DNA from 4 places in the Kitasatospora sp. NPDC092948 genome. Region 1 is predicted to be linked to each of the others. Evidence: riboswitches for the same ligand, from Rfam matches in the RefSeq annotation. Region 1 holds a riboswitch; each other region holds the start of a gene.

Region 1 (4,917 bases):
GAGTCGCCGCACCTCCCGTACCTCCTTCAGGACTGACGCATGGTCAGGTACGTCGATCGGCGGCATGCCGGACAGGATGGCACCGCGTCGACGACCGCGACAACCGCTTTCGCCCTGCCCATTCAACCGGCCCGCCCGGGCGGTTCCGGGTCGCCCGCCGGGCGCCTTCGGGGCGCCGGGCGGGCGACCGGGACGGCAGCCGGGCGGGTGACCGGGACGGCGCCCGGTGGGGCGTCAGGCGGGGCGTCAGGAGACGTTGAGCGTGATGTCGTCGAGGACGAAGGAGGTCTGCTTGGTGTAGTCCTCGGCGCCGGTGAACTTCAGCGTGACGGCCTGGCCGGCGTAGGCGGCGAGGTTGAAGGTGCGCTGCTGGTAGCCGGTGGCGGCGTTGACGTTGGAGTAGGTGGCCAGGGTGGCGCCGTTGGCGGTGACGGTGAGGGTGTCGAAGACGGTGGTGGGGGACGACGCGGTGTCGATGTGCAGCCAGAAGCTCAGGTTGTAGCTGGAGCAGCCGGTCGGCAGGGTGACGGTCTGCGCGAGGGTGTCGGTGTTGGTGGCGCCGTAGCCGTCCAGCCAGGCGTCGTAGGTGCCGGAGTGGGCGGGCTCGCTGCTGCTGCTGTTGATGGTGGAGGCGCCGCCGCTGTTGGTCTCGGTCCAGCCGGAGGTGCTGCCGGTCTCGAAGCCCGGGTTGGTGATCAGCTGGGCGGCGGTGCAGGTGGTGCCGCCGCTCGCGGTGACCGTCCAGGTGAAGGCGGCGGTGGCGGACGGGCCGGTGGAGTCGGTCGCGGTGACGGTGACGGTGGAGCTGCCGGCGGTGGTGGGGGTGCCGCTGATCAGGCCGGTGGCGGGGTTGACGGTCAGTCCGGCGGGCAGGCCGGTGGCGGCGTAGGACAGGGTGCCGCCGGCCGTGTCGGTGGCGGTCAGCTGGAGGCTGGTCGCGGTGCCGGCGGTGGCGGTGCGGGCGCCCGGGTTGGTGAGGGTGACCGAGCCGGTGTTGCCGGTGGAGCCGCCGCCCTGGGCGAGCCACGCGGTGGCGTTCAGGGCGAGCGCGGCGTCGGTGCCGGCCGGGTCGTCCCAGCCGTTGTAGAGGGTGTTGCCGGGCTGGCCGGTGCCGTCGTCGATCGGCGAGGAGTCGCCCCAGATCGCCACCCGGCCCTTGCCGAAGGTCGAGGTGGCGAACGCCGCGCCGGTGTTGCCGCTGTAACCGGTGCGGTAGACGAGGCCCTTGACGTTCGGGTTGTCGGCGGGCTTGAGGGTGAAGGTGGTGCCGTTGCGGATGATCGAGCCGGTGACGGTGCCGAACGGGCCGTTGATCACCGGGTCGGTGGTGGAGGAGATCGCCCGCGGGTTGTCGGTGGTGATGTTCAGCAGGTCGACGGAGAACCCGAACGGGTCGTTGTTGTTGACGCCGTTGCTGGTCAGCAGGTCGTTGATGATGGCCGGGGAGTCCCAGCCGTCGTTGTTGCGGTCGCTCTGGGTGTGGTCGGAGATCAGGAACAGGCCGCCGCCGTTCTGGACGAACGTCATCACGGCGGTCTTCTCGGCGGCGCTGAGGCGGATGTTGGGCTCGGGGATCACGAACTCGTCGAAGTTGGCGAGGTCGAGGGCACCACCGGTGCCGTAGGTGATGGTGTTGCCGGCGGGCAGCGTCTTCAGGCTGTAGTTGCCGGTCTTCTGCAGGGCCACGCCCCACGCCGAGAGGGCGCCCGTCCAGCTGGTCTCGGTGGTCGGGTTGGCGTTCTGCGCCAGCGGGTCGGGCTGGCTGGTGGAGATGATCCAGTCCGCGTTGCCCGCGGTCTCCGCCTTGGTGTTGTCGAACAGCACCCGCTTCGGGGTGGCGGCAGCTGCTGCGGCGGCGCTCCCGGGGGTGGCCGCGGTGGCGTGCTGCGGGACGGCGCTCGCGCCGGCGGCGGCCACCAGTGCGGCGGCGGCGAGCGCCAATGGGCGGGCGGCCTTCCACGTGCTGATCATCTGTCAATCTCCTTGGACCACGGGAACCATGGGGTACACGAGAGTGCGCTACGCGCGTAGGCGGGCACACGCTGCCATGGTGGGGTAAGCGGAGCTTGAACGGAACATGTCGAGAATGCGCTGTCCGCAATCACCCGATCCGTCCCTGCGTGACAGTGATCACGTGGCAATCGCGACAGCCCCGAGCCCGGAACGTCGAACAGGACGGCGTTCCGGGCTCGGGGTGCTTCGGGATCTGGGTGTGGCGGCGCGTCGGGCGGCGGTACGCCGGGCTGCGGCGCGTAGGGCTGCGATGCGTCAGGCGGCGATGCGTCAGGCGTTCGCGGCGGCCAGCAGGGCCGGGACCGGGCGCGGGTGACTCTCGGCGTCGATGGCGACGAACGTGAGCCGGCCGGTGGCGACCCGGGTGACCGGGCCGGTGGCGTTCCAGCGCTCGGCGGTGACGGTGACGTGGACGGTCATCGAGGTGCGGCCGGCCCGTTCGAGTTCGGCGTGCGCGGTCAGCAGGTCGCCGGCCCGGACGGGGGCCAGGAACGCCATGCCGTCCACCGCGGCGGTGACCGCCGGGCCTTCGGCGTGCCGGGCGGCGGCAGCGGCAGCGGCGTCGTCGATGAGCTTCATCACCACGCCGCCGTGGATGGTGCCGTACAGGTTGGTGTCGTGCTCGCTCATGATGTGCGCGAGGGTGACCTGGGACGCCTGCGCAGGTTTTGCGGCGGCCATCACAGGTGCGACGGTCTGATCTGCCACGGGAACTCTCCTTCGCGAGTCGCGGCTCGGACGATCCGCGGCGCCGGTGGGCGCTGCGGGCGGCGGCAGGTCTTCGGACTCGCGGGCATCTCCCGTTGGAGGGCCTGTCTACTGGCCGTCGCTTCCCGGGCCGGTCGGGCCCAGTGCGTGTGACGGCGGTCGTTCCCGCTCACCGCTGCGAGGCAGTCCTGGACTCGCACCAGGTTCCCTCTTGCAACGCGCCCACCCTGGCTCGGACGGGGGCGAACCGCTGCCCGACCAGCCTATATCCCCCGTTCGAGTGCTCCCGACGACGGTCCCGCCACGCGCTGCCGCGAGCACCGCGACCACGGACCCGCACGACGGGACGGGCCCGAGCGCAACCCGCTGCGCGGCGCCAGGGGGTGTCCGGCACGGACAGGGCCAGGCGCAGCACGAACGTCCCCGCTCGGCGCCGGGCCGGCGGGCCTCGCGCCGTGCGGACGGGTGCCGGGTCAGTCTGCTGCGCGATGCCAGGGGGTGCTCGGGGTGTTCGGCACCGACGGGGCCGGGCGCGGCGCGAAGGTCCCATCCCCGGTCCGCCGCCGGGCGGCGAGAAGAGTCCACGCGCGGTCGACGCAAGGCGCGGCGCGAAGACCCCGTCCCGATCCGCAGCAAGACGCCGGGTCCGCAGCACGAACGTCCCCGCCCGCCGCCCCGCGCGGCGCCGGGTCGGCGGGGGGAGCGCCGTGCGGGTGGGTGCTGGGTCAGTCGGTTGCGTGGTGCCAGGGGGCGTCGGCGCGGGTGGGTGTCGGGTGGGCGGTCAGGCGCAGTGCGTAGGTCTCGTCGGCGACGGGGCCGAGGTACGTGTGTCCGGTGAGGTGGCACCAGGCGGGGAGGTCGAGCGGGGCGGCCGGGTCGGTGGCGTGGACGTGCACGACGGTGCCGGCGGGGGTGTCGGCGACGGCGGCGCGCAGGCGCAGCAGCAGGGTGACGCAGAGCAGTCCGCGGCCGTCGACGGTGAGCCCGGGGGTCCGAGGGTCCGTCATCGCCGGCTCCGGGTGGCCGCGCTGGCGAGGGAGGGGAGGATCAGCAGGGCGAGCAGGCCGCCGCCGACGGCGAGGACGGGGTAGCCGGCCAGGTCGACGACGGTGCCGGAGGCGAGGCCGCCGGTGGCGCCGGAGGCGGCGATGGCGACGTCGACGCCGCCCTGGGTCTTGGCGCGGGTGGCGAGCGGAACGGCTTCGGTGAGGATCGCGGTGCCGGAGACCAGGCCGAAGTTCCAGCCGAGGCCGAGCAGGACGAGCGCGAGGGAGACCAGCGGGACGGAGCCCCCGGGGACGACGGCGGCGATCAGGCCGGCCACGAGCAGGGTGAGGCCGGCGGCGGCGCCGACGGCGAGCGGGCCGTACCGGTCGACCAGGCGTCCGGTGAGCGGGGACGGCAGGTACATCGCGGCGACGTGCAGCGAGATGACCAGCCCGGACGCGGTGGTGCTCCGTCCGGCGTCGTGCATGTGGACGGGCGTCATGGTCATCACGGCGACCATGACCAGCTGGGTGACCACCATCACCTGCGCGCCGAGCAGCACCCGGTTGCGGGTGCGGGCGGCGGCCTGCGGGTCGGCCGCGGGGTGGTCGGCCGCGGTCTCGGCGGTCGGGGCCGCGGCGGCGCGGGCGAGCAGCAGCGGGTCGGGGCGCAGCCGGGTGCCGAGGACGAGTGCGGCGGCGGCGTAGGCCAGGCCGGCCAGCAGGAACGGTCCGGCGAGGCGGGGCAGGTGCAGGGCGTGGGCGAGGGCGCCGGTGGGGGCGGCGAGGTTGGGTCCGAGGACGCCACCGACGGTGGTGGCGACCAGCACGGTGGAGATCGCCCGGGCCCGGTGGCCGGGGGCGGCGAGGTCGGCCCCGGCGTAGCGGGCCTGGAGGTTGGTGGCGGTGCCGGCGCCGTAGACGAACAGGGCGAGGAACAGCAGGGCGGGGCTGTCGAGCGCGGCCGCGGCGATCACGCCGACGCTGCCGACGGCGCCGGCGGCGTAGCCGGCGGCGAGCCCGGGGCGGCGGCCGCGGGCGGCGGATATTCGGCTGACCACGATCGCGGCGAGCGCGCTGCCGGCGGTGAACAGCGCGCTGGGCAGCCCGGCCAGTGCGCTGCTGCCGAGCATGTCCTTGGCGAGCAGCGCCCCGACGGTGATCCCGGCGGCCAGTCCGGCCCCGCTGAGGATCTGGGAGGCGACCAGGA
Region 2 (4,917 bases), on a different contig from region 1:
TGCCGCCCAGCGCGGTGATCGTGCCGGTGCCGCTGGACGGGGTGACGGCGGTGACGCAGCCGCTCGGCGTGGCGGCGGCGCCGGTGGCGGCGTCCAGGACGGCGCCGAGCGTGGTGGTGGTGCCGGTGGGGGTGACGGTGACGGCGCAGACCTTGAGGTTGCCGGTGCCGTCGTCCACGGTGAGCGCGACCCGGGAGGCGGTGCCGGCGGTGAACGCGGAGGTGGCGACCCAGGTGGGGGCCCCGGCGGTGACGGGGGCGGGCGGGGCGGCGGTGAAGCCGCCGCCGACCACCGCGCGCAGGCCGTCGACCGAGGCGTACGCGGACGGGGCGGTGTCGGTGGGCAGGTACTTGAAGCCGCCGCCGGGCTTGAACTGCTGGGCGATCAGGAAGTCGACGGGCGTCTTGCCGGTGGAGGAGGTGAAGTCGGCGCCCTGCGGGTCGATGCCGCAGGCGTTCAGGCCGGAGACCGCCCAGCCGTTGGAGTCGGTGTTCGCGCCGTACATCGAGGCGAACGAGCCGTTGGCGTTGAGGTTGCCCTTGAGGAAGGTGACGGCGTTGGTGATCGCGGTGTCGGTCTTCGGCACGCCGGCGGCGCACAGCGAGGCCATCGCGGCGCCGGTCATGTCGATGTCGCTGGTCTGGGCGAGCGCGGTCGGGTTGCCGGCGGCCTTGCTGAAGTTCCAGCCGCCGTCGTTGTGCTGGTTGGCGCGGACGGCGGCGGCGGTGACGTCCAGCACCGCCTGCGGGACGCGCTGCCCGCCGGCCTGGGTGCGGGCGTTGCCGAGCGCGAGCAGGCCGAAGACGGTGCCGTTGAAGTTCCCGGACGGGCCCCAGTAGCCGGGCTCGGCGGTCTGCCAGTAGGCGGCGAGGTCGGCGATCAGGTTCCGTCCGGCGTCGACGCGGGCCGGATCGATGCCTGCCGCATAGGAGTTGAGGATGGCCCGCTCGTAGTCGGTGACCACCGGGGAGGCGCTCGGCCAGCTGCTCGCGGCGAGTTGGCCGCGGTACACGGTGCGGGCGTTCTTGCTCGGGTCGGTGCCGGGGAGGAGGTCCACGGCGGCGGTGCCGGCGGCGGCGAACGCGCTGAACGCCCATTCGTTGGACAGGCCGCCGGAGGCGTAGCTGCCGTCGGCGGCCTGCAGGGTCTTCAGGTAGGCGACGCCGTTGGCCTTGGAGGTGGCGATCTGGGCCGGGCTCGCGGTCGCGTGGGCCGGGACGGCGGCGGCCAGCAGGGTGCCGGCCGCGAGGGCGACGGCGGCGGCACGGGAAGCATGGCGGAGGGACACGGCGGGACTCCTTGGGTCGGGACGGCCGACCGGGCCCCTGCCTGTCCGCGGGCGCGGCGGCGGGGCGGCCGCCGCCCGGGTCGCGTGGGTGGCTGTCGCTCGTGGTGCACGGCCGGCGGGCATTCGGACTCGGGCCCCGACCGGGCTCCCGGCACGATCGACCGGAAGGGTTCTGGGCCCACACCGCTGCGCGTCAGTCCCGGATTTCCACCGGATTCCCCCGCACGGCCACCGGGACGCTACCGCACCCGCCGCGCCGCCCGACAGGGTGACGAAGGCAACATGACGCCCCGTCGGCGGCGGGTCACCCCCGCGGATCACCCGCTGCCCCGGCAGTCGGGCCGCCCCTCGGACCGGCTCGGCCGCTGACCCGGCAGCCGGGCCACCCCGCGGACCGGGTCAGCCGTTGACCCGGTAACTCAGGCCCGCGTAGGGGAGGTTGGCCCAGTGCAGGCTGCCCAGTCCGTAGGCGAGGTCGCCGGCCCGGCCGGGCGCGCCGGTGCGGCAGTCGGCGTTGAAGTACACCGTGACGTCGGCGGCGGTGAAGTTCACGGCGGAGTTCGCGGCGGCGGGCAGGTTGTGGCAGCCTGCGGCGGTGTCGACGGCGAACTGGGCGCCCGTCAGGTCGCTGCCGGTGGTGAAGTACGCGACGGAGGCATGCGGCAGGTCGACGGCGGCGGCGGGCTGAGCGAGGGCGCCGCCGAGCAGCAGGGCGGCGCCGGTGGCGACGGCGGCGGTGAGGCTCTTCGGACCGGATGCGGGCATGGCTGTCTCCTTGTCGGACGGACGCGAAGGCGCGCGACTCACGTGGTTACATGTTCAACTACCCTTGCCCGCCTGCCAAGAGGCCCACGTCCGACGCCTGCTGGGGGCCCGTGCCCCGCCAATCCGCCGCCGGTCCGGAAGCGTTGACGGTCCCTCATGCCGCGTGGTCTGATGAACGGGTTTTTCATCCTCGGCAGCAGGGGAAGCCGGTCCGAATCCGGCGCTGACCCGCAACCGTAGTCCCGTCCCACCGCGACGGGAGAGCCGGAATGCCTGCCCCGAGGGTTCGTTCAGCGCACATGCGTCGTCGCGGAATACGACGCAGCCGGTACGGGGGCCCGCCACCGTCCGCTGCCCGCTCACCCCGCCACGACCCGATCAGGGAGTATGCCGGTGAGGGTCAGTCACACCACCACGGACACGCACGTCGGACGCGGTCGCCGCCCGGCCGCCGTCCTGCTCGCCACGGCCGTCGCGGCCACCGCCACCGGCGCGCTGCTGCTCGGCCACCCGGGCACGGCCGCCGCCGACCCGATCGAGCAGTGCACCGCCACCACCGGCGCGATCGTCGCGGTCGACTTCTCGCCCTGGGGCGGCGGCGTGGTGCGCGGCTGCGACGCCCACCCGACCACCGGCATGAACCTGCTGCACAACGCCGGGTTCACCACCACCGGCACGGTGCACGACGGCCCGGGCTTCATCTGCCGGATCGGCACCGACACGTTCTCCACCGGCACCCAGTACCCGACCCCGGCCACCGAACCCTGCACCACCACCCCGCAGGCCACCGCCTACTGGTCGTACTGGATCGCCGCGCCGGGCGCGACCGGCTGGACGTACAGCGCGTACGGCGCGATGACGCAGCAGCCGAAGCCCGGCGAGGTCGAGGCCTGGGTGTACGGCGCGACCGATCTCGGCGGCGCGGGCGGCGGCCCGAGGTTCACCCCGGACGAGGTCCGGGCGAAGAACTCCGCCACCCCCTCCCCCTCCCCTTCCGGCAGCAACAGCCCGTCCAGCAGCCCGAGTTCGAGCCCGAGCCCGAGCCCGAGCGGCAGCGCCACCTCGAACCCGCCCGCCCGCACCGGCGACCCGGCGGCCGCCGCGGCCTGGCTGGCGGCGCAGCTGGTGGACGGCGACCACATGGAGAACTGGTGGTCCGAGGGGCCGGACTACCCGCGCACCGCGCTGACCGCGCTGTCGCTGGCCGGCTCGGGCACCCAGGACGCGGCGCTGCGCCGGGTGGCGGCGTTCCTGGCCGCGCACACCGACGCGTTCGTGTACCCGAAGGGCGCCGCCGCTGCGCCGGAGGCCCAGGCCGCCGCGATGCTGGCGCTGGTCGCCGAGGCGACCGGGGACGACCCGCGGGCGTTCGGCGGGCGCGACCTGATCGCCGCGCTCACCGACCACGTCTGCGACAGCGCCGGGCAGGGCGGCCGGTGCACGGCGGCCGGCGACTTCCAGGGCGCGTCCAACCCGTGGAACCAGGCGCTCGGCGTGCTGGCCCTGGCCCGCGCCGGGGTGGTCCCGGCCCCCGCGGTACTGGACCGGTTCGCCCGGATCCAGTGCACCGACGGCGGCTTCGCCGGCACGATGATCACTCCGGGGCAGTACTGCGAGTCCGACCCGCTGACCACCGCCATGGCCGTGATCGCCCTCCAACGCGCGGGCGGCCAGCAGGAGTTGGTCACGAAGGGCGTGGACTGGCTGGTCCGGGCGCAGCAGGCCGACGGCTCGTTCCTGCCGTACGCCGGAGGCACCGCCGACGTCTTCTCCACCGGCGCGGCGGCCCAGGGCCTGCGCGCGGCCGGCCGCACCGCCGAGGCCGACCGGGCGACCGCCTGGGTGGCGGCCCGGCAGAACGCCGACGGCGGCGTCGGCCCCGACGAGTGGACGCCGGACTCCGAAGCGCCCGCCACCGAGCAGGCGATCCTGGCGTTCACGGGCACCGACCCGGCCACCGTGCTGCGGCGGCTGAACACCCCGCAGCCGACCCGCACCCCCGACCTGGCGAAGGCGGGCGCCTTCCTGACCGACCGGTCCCGGCTGCTGGACGGCCACTACTACGAGGCCTTCCCGGACTCCGGGTGGGCCGACTTCGGCCTGACCATCGACACCGCGTACGCGCTCGCCGCCACCGGCACCGACGACGCGGCGCTGCGCCGGATCACCGACTTCGTCGAGCGGGGCGCGGACGGCACCGGCCGCGGCGTCAACGACTGGACGATGATCGGCACCGAGTGGGCCGGCGGCGGCTCGGTCGGCAAGGAGGCGCTGCTCGCCGAGATCACCGGCCGCGACCCGCGCGACTTCGGCGGGCACGACCTGATCGCCGCGCTCGACCGGCTGATCTGCGACCACACCGATGTGGCGGCGGGCTGCGCGGCGCCGGGCAACTACCTGTCGGCGCAGTCGGTGTTCTCCCAGTCCCTCGGCGTGATCGCCCAGGTGCGGGCCGGGGACGCGGAGCGGGCCGCGCCCGCGATCGCCTTCCTGCGCAGCCTCCAGCGGCCGGACGGCTCCTGGCCGAGCCTGATCCCGGCCTCCGCCGATCCGGACGTCGACTCCACCGCGATGGCGGCGATGGCCCTCGACCTGCTCCCGGGGGCCGACAACGCGCCGGCGGTGGACCGGGCGGTGGCCTGGCTGGCCGCCCAGCAGAAGGCCGACGGCGGGTTCCCCGGCACGGCGGGCGACTCGGTCAACTCCGCCGGTCTCGCCATCCAGGGCCTGAGCCTGCGCGAGGGCACGTACGCCCGCCAGATCGCCCGGGCCACCGAGTTCCTGGCCGGGCAGCAGAACCCGGACGGCGGTTTCGCGGTGGCGGCGGACCTGGACGACCGCAGGTCGGACGTGCGGGCCTCCGC
Region 3 (4,917 bases), on a different contig from region 1:
CCCGGGGCCGAGCATCCGGGAGACCGCGACGAATCCGGCCCGCGGCAGCCGGCCGCCCTCCCAGGTGGGGTGGCACTGGGCGACGGTGTCGCCGGCGCAGCCCGCCATGTACTTCATCGCGGCCAGGTAGTCCTTGGGGGCGACCGTCCGGCTGGTCGGCGTCGTCCCGGCGGCCTTCACCAGCCGGTCGACCTGCTGGTTCGCGCCGTCCGGGTCGCCCACCCAGCAGCCGACGACCCGGCAGCTCGGCGGGCTCCCGGCGGCGATCTGGCAGTTGGCCCACAGCTCCTCGGGCGCGCGGGCCACCCACTCCTGCCAGGCGCCGAGCACCTGCGGCGCCGAGCCGGCCGGGAACGCCAGCGAGATGACGGTCAGTCCGGGCGCGGGCGCGGTGTCGAAGGTGAACCGGGTGACCACGCCGAAGTTTCCGCCACCGCCGCCGCGCAGCGCCCAGTACAGGTCCGCGTTGCGGTCGGGCGAGGCGGTGTGCAGGGCGGAGTCGGCGGTCACCACCTGGGCCGCGCCGAGCCGGTCGCAGGTCAGCCCGTACTTTCGGGCCAGCACCCCGATGCCGCCGCCCAGCGTGAGCCCGCCGACGCCGACCGTCGGACAGCTCCCGGCCGGCAGCAGCCGCCCGGCCGCCGCCAGCGCGGCGTACACGTCGATCAGCCGCGCTCCGGCGCCGACCTCGGCCGTCCCGTCCGAGCGCACCTCGACGTCCGCCATGCCGCGCAGGTCGATCACCAGGCCCCGGGCGGGGATGCTGTAGCCGAGGTAGCTGTGGCCGCCGCTGCGGGCCGCGATCGGAATGCCGTGGCCGCGTGCGACGTCCAGGCAGGCGCGGACGTCGTCCGGCGAGCCGCACTTGGCGACGGCGGCGGGCAGTTGACCGTCGTTCAGCTCGTTGTAGCCGAGCCGGGCCGTCCCGTACCCGGCGTCGTCGGGCAGCACCAGCCGGTCCCCCAGCCGCTTCCGCAGCGCCTGCCAGTCCGGCGGCGCCGACCGCGGGCCCCTCGGCCTGGCAGGGAACGCCGCCACCGCCCGCGCGTTCCCCGTCCCGGTGGCCACGCCTGCCGCCGACACCGCAGCGGCGGTCAGAAACCGCCGACGATCCATACCCATGGCGAACCTCTCCGCCCGCGCCGCGCGCGCGAGCCTCCTGTCCGCCGATCGTCGCCCTCCCCCGCCGCCCCCGGCCCGCCGCGCTGCGCCCATCGGCGCAGCGGGCCCGGCGCGTCACTCCGGCAGGCCGCCGAGCTGCGCCCCGACCCGCTCCCGCAGCAGCAGGTACTCCTCCCACCGGCGGACGGTCGGACCGACCGGGCGTTCGACGGTCCGCGCCCCCGTCACCCGCTGGCCGTCCCGGAACTGTTCGAGCGTCAGGTCGAGCTCCACGCCGCTCGGCAGCCGGTTCCACCAGTGGAACCCCTGCTGCTCCCCGTCCCGGTGCACCTCGCCGACCACCAGCTCGCCGCCGAAGAGGTCGTTCACCAGCAGGGCCGTGATGTCGCAGTGCCCCCACGCCGGATTGTCGGGCCCCCACCCGGCGCCGGCCAGGTCGTCGGGCGAGCAGGTGTCGGCGGCCCAACTGGCGCGCAGGGCCCGGTCGAGGTCGAGCAGGTTCCACGGAGTCATCCCGACAGCATCGCACCCGGCACCGACAACGCTCCCCCGGTGGTGTCCGAACGGCCGGACGCCGCAAGGGCTTTCGAACCTGGTCGAATCAGTCGCAGGCGGGCCGGGCGTTCCGGTTTCCTTGGGTGCGGGACGGGAGGCACGACCGCGCGCCGCTCCGGTACGGGGGTCCGGAGCGGCCTCGGCCGGTGTGCCTCCCGTGCCTCCCGCGCCTCCCACCTGCGGTGCCGCCGGAGCCACCAGGCACAATCGGCGTCATGCGTACCCTTCTCGTCATCGGCATCGGCGCGGGCGATCCCGACCACCTCACTCTGGAGGCGGTCAAGGCGATCGGCCGCACGGATGCGTTCCTGCTGCTGGACAAGCCCGAGGAGCGCCAGGACCTGATCCGGCTGCGGCGACAGATGATCGCCGAGCACGGGCGGCCCGGGCACCGGGTGGTGGAGTTGATCGACCCGGCGCGGGACCGCGCCACGGCGGCGTACAAGGAGGCCGTCGAGGAGTGGCGGGAGCGGCGCGCCGACCTGGTCGAGCAGGCGGTCGTCGACGAGCTGGCGGAGGACCAGACCGGTGCGCTGCTGGTCTGGGGCGACCCGGCGCTGTACGACAGCGTGATCGCCGTCCTGGACCGGATCCTGGCGCGCGGGCGCACCGCGTTCGAGTACACCGTCGTCCCCGGCATCAGCAGCATCTCGGTGCTGGCGGCCCGCCACCGCACCACCTTGACCCGCACCGCGCGCCCCGTGCGGATCACCACCGGCCGGCGCCTCGCCGCCGAGGGTTTCGGCCCGGGCTCGGAGGACGCGGTGGTGATGCTGGACGGGCAGGCCGCGTTCACCAAGATCGACCCCGCGGGTGTGCACATCCACTACGGCGCCTACCTGGGCACCGAGGACGAGATCCTGGCCGCCGGGCCGCTCGCCGAACAGGCCGACCGCATCGCGGAGTTGCGCGAGCGGGCGCGCGAGCGCAAGGGCTGGATCATGGACAGCTACCTGCTGCGCCGCACCGAGGACTGACCGGCCGGCCGCCCCGGCCGCGGGGCCTCTTCCGCGTCTCATGGAGCGGACGGATGGCGGAACGACGTCCCGCCGCCCGTCCGCTTCGTTCTACACTGACCGCGCAACTGGTTCGCCCTGCCAGCCAGGCAGGCGCGTCGTAAGAGGGAACCCGGTGGGAATCCGGGACTGCCCCGCAGCGGTGAGTGGGAACGACCGCCGTCATCAGCACTGGGTCCGCAAGGGCCCGGGAAGCGACGGCCAGTAGGTGTCCGGGCCTCGGCCCTGGCGGGCCCGCGAGTCCGAAGACCTGCCCGTTGCCCGGGTGCGAAGAGCTCGCGCCCGGCCTCCGATGACCTCGAGGGCGGGTCGGCGAACCACCGGGCGGGCAGGCGCAGTCGAGAGCGCGGCACCGCACCGCTGGCGTCTCCTTTCGCGTCCTCCTGTGCCGTCGGACCCAGGTTCGAGGCTCGCGAAGGAGAGTCCCCTTGACCACGAAGTCCGCAGCCGCGGCAACTGTCCACGGCTACCCCCGCCAGGGTGGCAACCGGGAACTGAAGAAGGCCGTCGAGGGCTACTGGAAGGGCGCCGTCACCGCTGACGCGCTGCTCGCCACCGCCGCCGAACTGCGTTGCGCCAACTGGCGTCAACTGGCCGGCGCCGGCATCACCGAAGTCCCCACCGGCGACTTCTCGCTGTACGACCACGTGCTGGACACCACCGTCGCCCTCGGTGCGGTCCCGCCCCGGCACCGGGCCGCGGTGGAGGCCGATCCGCTGGCCGGCTACTTCGCCATGGCGCGCGGCACCCAGGAGCTTTCGCCGCTCGAAATGACCAAGTGGTTCGACACCAACTACCACTATCTGGTGCCCGAGTTGGGCCCGGACACGGTGTTCGCCGCGAACTCCGCCAAGCAGGTCGGCGAGTTCCGCGAGGCGCTCGGCCAGGGCTACCGGGCCCGCCCGGTGCTGCTCGGCCCGATCAGCTACCTGCTGCTCGCCAAGGCCGCGCCCGGCGCGCCGGACGGATTCGAGCCGCTCACCCTGCTGGACCGGCTGCTGCCGGTGTACGCCGAGCTGCTGGCCGACCTGCGGGCCGCCGGCGCCGAGTGGGTGCAGCTCGACGAGCCGGCGCTGGTCCAGGACCGCACCCCGGCCGAGCTGAACGCCGCCGCCCGCGCGTACCGCGACCTCGGCGCGCTGACGGACCGTCCGAAGCTGCTGGTCGCCTCGTACTTCGACCGGCTCGGCGAGGCCCTGATGGTGCTCGCCAAGTCTCCGGTCGAGGGCCTGGCGCTGGACTTCACCGGCCCCGCCGCGGGCAACCTCGCCGACCTGGCCGCGGTCGGCGGCCTGCCCGGCAAGCGGCTGGTCGCGGGCGTCGTGGACGGCCGCAACGTGTGGATCAACGACCTGGAGAAGTCGCTGGCCACCCTCGGCACCCTGCTCGGCCTGGCCGACCGGGTGGACGTCGCCGCGTCCTGCTCGCTGCTGCACGTCCCGCTGGACGTGGCCGCCGAGCGCGACCTGGACCCGCAGATCGGCCGCTGGCTGGCGTTCGCCCGGCAGAAGGCCGCCGAGACGGCGCTGCTGGCCCGCGCCCTGCGCGAGGGCACCTCCGCCGTCACCGCCCAACTCGCCGCCAACCGGGCGGACCTGGCGTCCCGCGCGGTGTCCCCGATCACCCGGGACCCGGCCGTCCGGGCCCGCGCCGCGGCCGTCACCGACGCCGACACCCGCCGCGACGCCCCCTACGCCGTCCGCGCCGAGGCGCAGCGAGCCCGGCTGAAGCTGCCGCCGCTGCCCACCACCACCATCGGGTCCTTCCCGCAGACCGCCGAACTACGGGCCGCCCGGGCCGAGTTGAACGCGGGCCGACTGGAGGAGGCGGACTACCGGGCGCGGATGGCGGACGAGGTCCGCGAGGTGATCGCCTTCCAGGAGAAGACCGGCCTGGACGTGCTGGTGCACGGCGAACCCGAACGCAACGACATGGTGCAGTACTTCGCCGAGCAGCTCACCGGTTACCTGACCACCCGGCACGGCTGGGTGCAGTCGTACGGCACCCGCTACGTGCGGCCGCCGGTGCTGGCCGGCGACCTCTCCCGCCCGCACCCGATGACCGTCGACTGGTACCGGTACGCGCAGAGCCTGACGGACCGTCCGGTCAAGGGCATGCTGACCGGCCCGGTCACCATGCTGGCCTGGTCGTTCGTCCGCGACGACCAGCCGCTCGCCGACACCGCCCGGCAGGTCGCCCTCGCCCTGCGCGACGAGGTCGCCGA
Region 4 (4,917 bases), on a different contig from region 1:
CGCGGGCGAACTGGAGCTCGGCCTCGACGGCCTCCTCCAGCATCTCGGTGACCTGCTGGGCCATCTTGTCGTCGAAGAGGTCGGGCTCCTCCTCGCGGACGGTGTCGACCACCGAGAACGCGAAGTCCATGTGCATCGACTCGTCGCGGAACACCCAGTTGGTGCCGGTCGCCAGGCCGTGCAGCAGGCCGCGGCTGCGGAACCAGTACACGTAGGCGAACGCGCCGTAGAAGAACAGGCCCTCGACGCACGCCGCGAAGCAGATCAGGTTCAGCAGGAAGGCCCGCCGGTCCTCCTTGCTCTGCAGCGAGTCGATGTGGTCGACCGCGTTCATGTACTTGAAGCAGAACTGCGCCTTCTGCGCGATGGAGGGGATGTTCTCCACCGCGGCGAAGGCCGCGTTGCGGTCCTCCGGGTCGGGCAGGTAGGTGTCCAGCAGCGTCAAGTAGAACTGGACGTGCACGGCCTCCTCGAACAGCTGCCGCGACAGGTAGAGCCGCGCCTCCGGCGAGTTGATGTGCTTGTAGAGGCTCAGCACCACGTTGTTCGACACGATCGAGTCACCGGTGGCGAAGAACGCGACCAGCCGGCCGATCATGTGCCGCTCGCCCTCGGAGAGCTTGGCGAGGTCGGCGACGTCGGAGTGCAGGTCCACCTCCTCGACCGTCCAGGTGTTCTTGATCGCGTCCCGGTACCGGTCGTAGAACGACGGGTAGCGCATCGGACGCAGGGTCAGCTCGAAGCCCGGGTCGAGCAGCATCTTCTTCTGGTCTTCGGAGCTCATTACTGGCATGCCTCGCAGGACTCGGGGTTCTCCAGGGAGCAGGCGATGGCGTCCTGCTCGGCCTGGCTGAGGGTCGGGGTCTGCACCGGCACGGGCGCGGCGGTGCGGGCGGCGCCCGACGCGGCCTGGGCGATCCGGGTCGCGGGACGGGAGCGCAGGTAGTAGGTGGTCTTCAGACCGACCTTCCAGGCGTACGCGTACATCGAGGAGAGCTTGCCGATGGTCGGCGCCGCCATGAACAGGTTCAGCGACTGGCTCTGGTCGATGTACGGCTGCCGGGCGGCGGCCAGGTCGATCAGCGCGCGCTGCGGCAGCTCCCACGCGGTGCGGTACAGCGAACGGACGTTCTCCGGCAGCCACTTGAAGTCCTGCACGGAGCCGTTGGCCTCGCGCAGCTCGTCCCGGGTCTGCTGGTCCCAGACGCCGAGCTCCTTCAGCTCGCGCACCAGGTACGGGTTGACCTGGAGGAACTCGCCGGACAGCGTCTCGCGCTTGAACAGGTTGGACACCTGCGGCTCGATGCACTCGTAGACGCCGGCGATGGACGCGATGGTCGCGGTCGGGGCGATCGCCAGCAGCAGCGAGTTGCGCAGGCCGGTGACGGCGATCCGGGCGCGCAGCGCCTCCCAGCGCGCGGTCCACTGCGGGGTCGCGCTGCCGAAGTGGTCGACGTGCAGCTGGCCGCGGGCGGCGCGGGTCTCGCCGTACGCCTCGTGGCGGCCGAACTGCTCGGCCAGGTCGGCGGAGCGCTCGTACGCGGTGAGCATGATGCGCTCGGAGATCAGGGTGGAGAGCGTCTTCGCCTCGGCGGAGTCGAAGTCCAGCCGCAGCTTGAAGAAGACGTCCTGCAGGCCCATCACGCCCAGGCCGACCGGGCGCCAGCGGGAGTTGGAGGTGCCGGCCTCGGTGGTCGGGTAGAAGTTGATGTCGATCACGCGGTCGAGGAAGGTCACCGCGGTGCGCACGGTGGCGTCCAGGCGGTCCCAGTCCATCGCGTTGATCAGGTCGTCGGCCGAGGCGCCCGGGGCGACGTGCGCGCCCAGGTTGACCGAGCCCAGGTTGCAGACCGCGGTCTCGGAGTCGTCGGTGACCTCCAGGATCTCGGTGCACAGGTTGGAGGAGTGCACCGTGCGGCCCGGCAGCGCGGTCTGGTTGGCGGCCCGGTTGGAGGCGTCCTTGAAGGTCATCCAGCCGTTGCCGGTCTGCGCCAGGGTGCGCATCATCCGGGCGTACAGGGTCTGCGCGGGGATGGTGCGGACGGCCTTGCCGGCCTGCTCGGCCTTGCGGTAGGCCTCGTCGAACTCCTCGCCCCACAGGTCGACCAGCTCGGGCACGTCCGCCGGGGAGAACAGCGACCAGTCCTGGTCGGCGTTCACGCGGCGCATGAACTCGTCCGGGATCCAGTGCGCCAGGTTCAGGTTGTGGGTGCGCCGGGCCTCTTCGCCGGTGTTGTCGCGGAGCTCCAGGAACTCCTCGATGTCGGCGTGCCAGGTCTCCAGGTACACGCAGGCCGCGCCCTTGCGCCGGCCACCCTGGTTGACCGCCGCCACGGAGGAGTCCAGGGTGCGCAGGAACGGGACGATGCCGTTCGACTTGCCGTTGGTGCCGCGGATCAGCGAGCCGCGGGAGCGGATCCGGGAGTAAGACAGGCCGATGCCGCCGGCGTGCTTGGACAGCCGGGCGATCTGCGCGTACCGGTTGTAGATCGAGTCCAGGTTGTCCAGCGGCGAGTCCAGCAGGTAGCAGGAGGACATCTGCGGGTGCCGGGTGCCGGAGTTGAACAGCGTCGGGGAGCTGGTCAGGTACTCCAGGCGGCTCATCAGCTTGTACAGCTCGGCCACCTCCAGCACCGACTGCTCGGAGGCACCGACCGCCAGGCCCGCCGCCACACGCAGCAGGAAGTGCTGCGGGGTCTCGACCACCTTGCGGGTGATCGGGTGGCGCAGCAGGTAGCGGGACTGCACGGTGCGCAGGCCGAAGTACTCGAAGCGGTCGTCGCCGGAGGCGTCGATCAGCGAGTCGAACAGGTCGGCGTGCGCGGCGACGAACTCGGCGGTGGTGTCGCCGATCAGGCCCTCGGCGTGGCCGACGGCGATCGAGGCGGAGAACGAGGCGACGCCCTGGGAGGCGGCCTCGTCGGCGATCTCCATCGCCAGCAGGCGGGCGGCCAGCTTCGAGTACTGCGGGTCCTCGGCGATCATCGACGCGGCGGCCTCCACGGCCAGCCCGCGCAGCTCGGCGAAGTCCGAACCGGCGTGGCGGCCGCGCAGCGCGGCGGCGGCGACGTGGCCGGGGTCCACCTGGGGGAGGTCGGTGCTGCGGTCGGTGAGCAGCCGAAGCAGCGCCGCACCGGGGTCGGTGAAGGCGTCGGCGGATCCCTGGGACGGCAGGGTGACTGAGGCGGCGACGGTCAAGGCGCACTCTCTCCTGTGGCGGCGACGGACGTAATTCGAGGTGTCCGGCAGCACGCAGGCGGCAGGGGAGGACGGCACGCCGAAAACGCTCGAACGGCGCGCGAAAGACCCACCCCCGGCCCGCCCGCGAGGCCGGACGGCAAAGCAGTGCTGCATGGCGTCTGCGGGGATGCCGTGTCGCACACCGTCAGCAGGTCCTCGGACTGCGCGGGCGTCGCTACAGCCCGCTCACCGTTGCGGGGCAGTCCCGGATTCGCACCGGGTTCCCCTGCTTCGACAGCGAGGTCGAGCATACATGTTGTGGCGGCTGGAGCTGGCGGCACCAGATGTAGTAGCGCGTGTCGCGTCGTGGTGCCGCGCGTAGACAACGGAAACCGCGCCCGAGGGGCCTCAGAACCGCATCGTGTAGACCATCAGGTTCATGCCGGGGGCCGCCTCCCAGTCCCGTTCGGGGGTGCGGAGGAAGCCCAGAGCATCGTAGATCCGGTGCGCCGCGGTCATCGTCGGCCGGGTCGAGAACGCCATTCCGGCCAGTCCGAGTTCCCGGCTGCGATCGATCGCCGCGGACACCAGCAGCCGGCCGATGCCGCGCCCGCGGGCCGCCGCGGCGACCGCCAGCATCCGGATCTCGCCCTCGTGCGGCAGCGCGATGTCCGCCCACTCGGTGCCGCCCGCGGCGAAGGTCACACAGCCGAGCACCGGCCCGTCCGCGCCGTCGACGGCGACCAGCAGCTCGGCCTCCCGGTTGCGCCGTGCGGCGTCTCTCAGGAGCCCGACGTAGCCCGAGCCGGGATCGGTGAAGCCGTCGCCGACGAAGGCTTCGATGCTGACCTCCCCGGCTCCGGCGAGGTCGTGGTCGAGGGCGCGGCGGACGATCGGGGAGTGCATCCGGACAGTGTGCCGGACCGGGCGCGGCGCGGATCGGCCAGGTCCGGGTCGAACGGGTATCCGGTCGGCCGGTGCACGTTGTCGCGGCCGGTCCGGCCGTTGCGGTCCAGGTCGCGGCCGACCAGAACGCCGAGGAGTCCGAAGCTGCCGATGAGGCCCAGCAGGGCGAGCGCGGAGGTCATGGCTCCACTCTCCGCGCCGCCGCGCCCCGCCACGAGTGGCAGAAATGCAGCATTGCCTCGAAATCCTGCCACTGCCATGCTGGACCGATGCTGAAGAACGTCGCGGTCATCGTGCTGGAGGAGATCCACCCGTTCGAGCTGGGCGTGGCCTGCGAGGTGTTCGGCCTCGACCGCGGCGCCGCCGGCCTGCCGGTGTACGAGTTCGGCCTGGTCGGCGACCGGCCCGGCCCGATGCGCACGCACTCCGGCTTCGACATCCACGTCCCGTACGGCCCGGAGCGGATCGCCGAGGCGGACCTGGTGATCGCCACCGCCACCGGCATCCGCGCGCAGTACCCCGAGGCGCTGTGCGAGGCGCTGCGGGCCGCCCACGCCCGCGGCGCGTACACGCTGTCGATCTGCTCCGGCAGCTTCCTGCTCGGCGCCGCGGGCCTGCTCGACGGCCGCCGCAGCACCACCCACTGGCAGTACGCCGACGTGATGGCCGAGCGCTTCCCGCTGACCACCGTCGAACCCGACGTGCTGTACGTGGACGACGACCCGGTGATCACCTCGGCCGGCACCGCCGCCGGCATCGACGCCTGCCTGCACCTGGTGCGCAAGGTGCAGGGCGCCGAGGTGGCCCGGGCGATCGCCCGCCGGATGGTGG

The links. A riboswitch is a leader RNA that binds a small molecule or an ion and turns the genes downstream of it on or off. The one in region 1 is predicted to bind cobalamin.
Region 2: linked by a shared signal. The riboswitch ahead of ACIQF6_RS18985 (prenyltransferase/squalene oxidase repeat-containing protein) and the one ahead of ACIQF6_RS26760 (acyl-CoA thioesterase) in region 1 are both predicted to bind cobalamin.
Region 3: linked by a shared signal. The riboswitch ahead of metE (5-methyltetrahydropteroyltriglutamate--homocysteine S-methyltransferase) and the one ahead of ACIQF6_RS26760 (acyl-CoA thioesterase) in region 1 are both predicted to bind cobalamin.
Region 4: linked by a shared signal. The riboswitch ahead of ACIQF6_RS12090 (ribonucleoside-diphosphate reductase subunit alpha) and the one ahead of ACIQF6_RS26760 (acyl-CoA thioesterase) in region 1 are both predicted to bind cobalamin.

What each region holds. Positions count from the first base shown of each region.
Region 1 is NZ_JBIVPU010000010.1:257,985-262,901, forward strand. It holds gene ACIQF6_RS26750 (macro domain-containing protein) at 1-66, opposite strand, end outside; gene ACIQF6_RS26755 (putative Ig domain-containing protein) at 247-1,971, opposite strand; gene ACIQF6_RS26760 (acyl-CoA thioesterase) at 2,284-2,721, opposite strand; cobalamin riboswitch at 2,786-2,948, opposite strand; gene ACIQF6_RS26765 (sulfurtransferase TusA family protein) at 3,447-3,728, opposite strand; gene ACIQF6_RS26770 (MFS transporter) at 3,725-4,917, opposite strand, start outside.
Region 2 is NZ_JBIVPU010000005.1:429,941-434,857, forward strand. It holds gene ACIQF6_RS18975 (prenyltransferase/squalene oxidase repeat-containing protein) at 1-1,288, opposite strand, end outside; cobalamin riboswitch at 1,406-1,509, opposite strand; gene ACIQF6_RS18980 (hypothetical protein) at 1,688-2,053, opposite strand; cobalamin riboswitch at 2,201-2,349, shown strand; gene ACIQF6_RS18985 (prenyltransferase/squalene oxidase repeat-containing protein) at 2,447-4,917, shown strand, end outside.
Region 3 is NZ_JBIVPU010000005.1:404,195-409,111, forward strand. It holds gene ACIQF6_RS18850 (FAD-binding oxidoreductase) at 1-1,122, opposite strand, end outside; gene ACIQF6_RS18855 (hypothetical protein) at 1,237-1,635, opposite strand; gene cobF (precorrin-6A synthase (deacetylating)) at 1,893-2,654, shown strand; cobalamin riboswitch at 2,746-2,966, shown strand; gene metE (5-methyltetrahydropteroyltriglutamate--homocysteine S-methyltransferase) at 3,122-4,917, shown strand, end outside.
Region 4 is NZ_JBIVPU010000003.1:565,336-570,252, forward strand. It holds gene ACIQF6_RS12085 (ribonucleotide-diphosphate reductase subunit beta) at 1-784, opposite strand, end outside; gene ACIQF6_RS12090 (ribonucleoside-diphosphate reductase subunit alpha) at 784-3,198, opposite strand; cobalamin riboswitch at 3,370-3,508, opposite strand; gene ACIQF6_RS12095 (GNAT family N-acetyltransferase) at 3,589-4,086, opposite strand; gene ACIQF6_RS12100 (helix-turn-helix domain-containing protein) at 4,356-4,917, shown strand, end outside.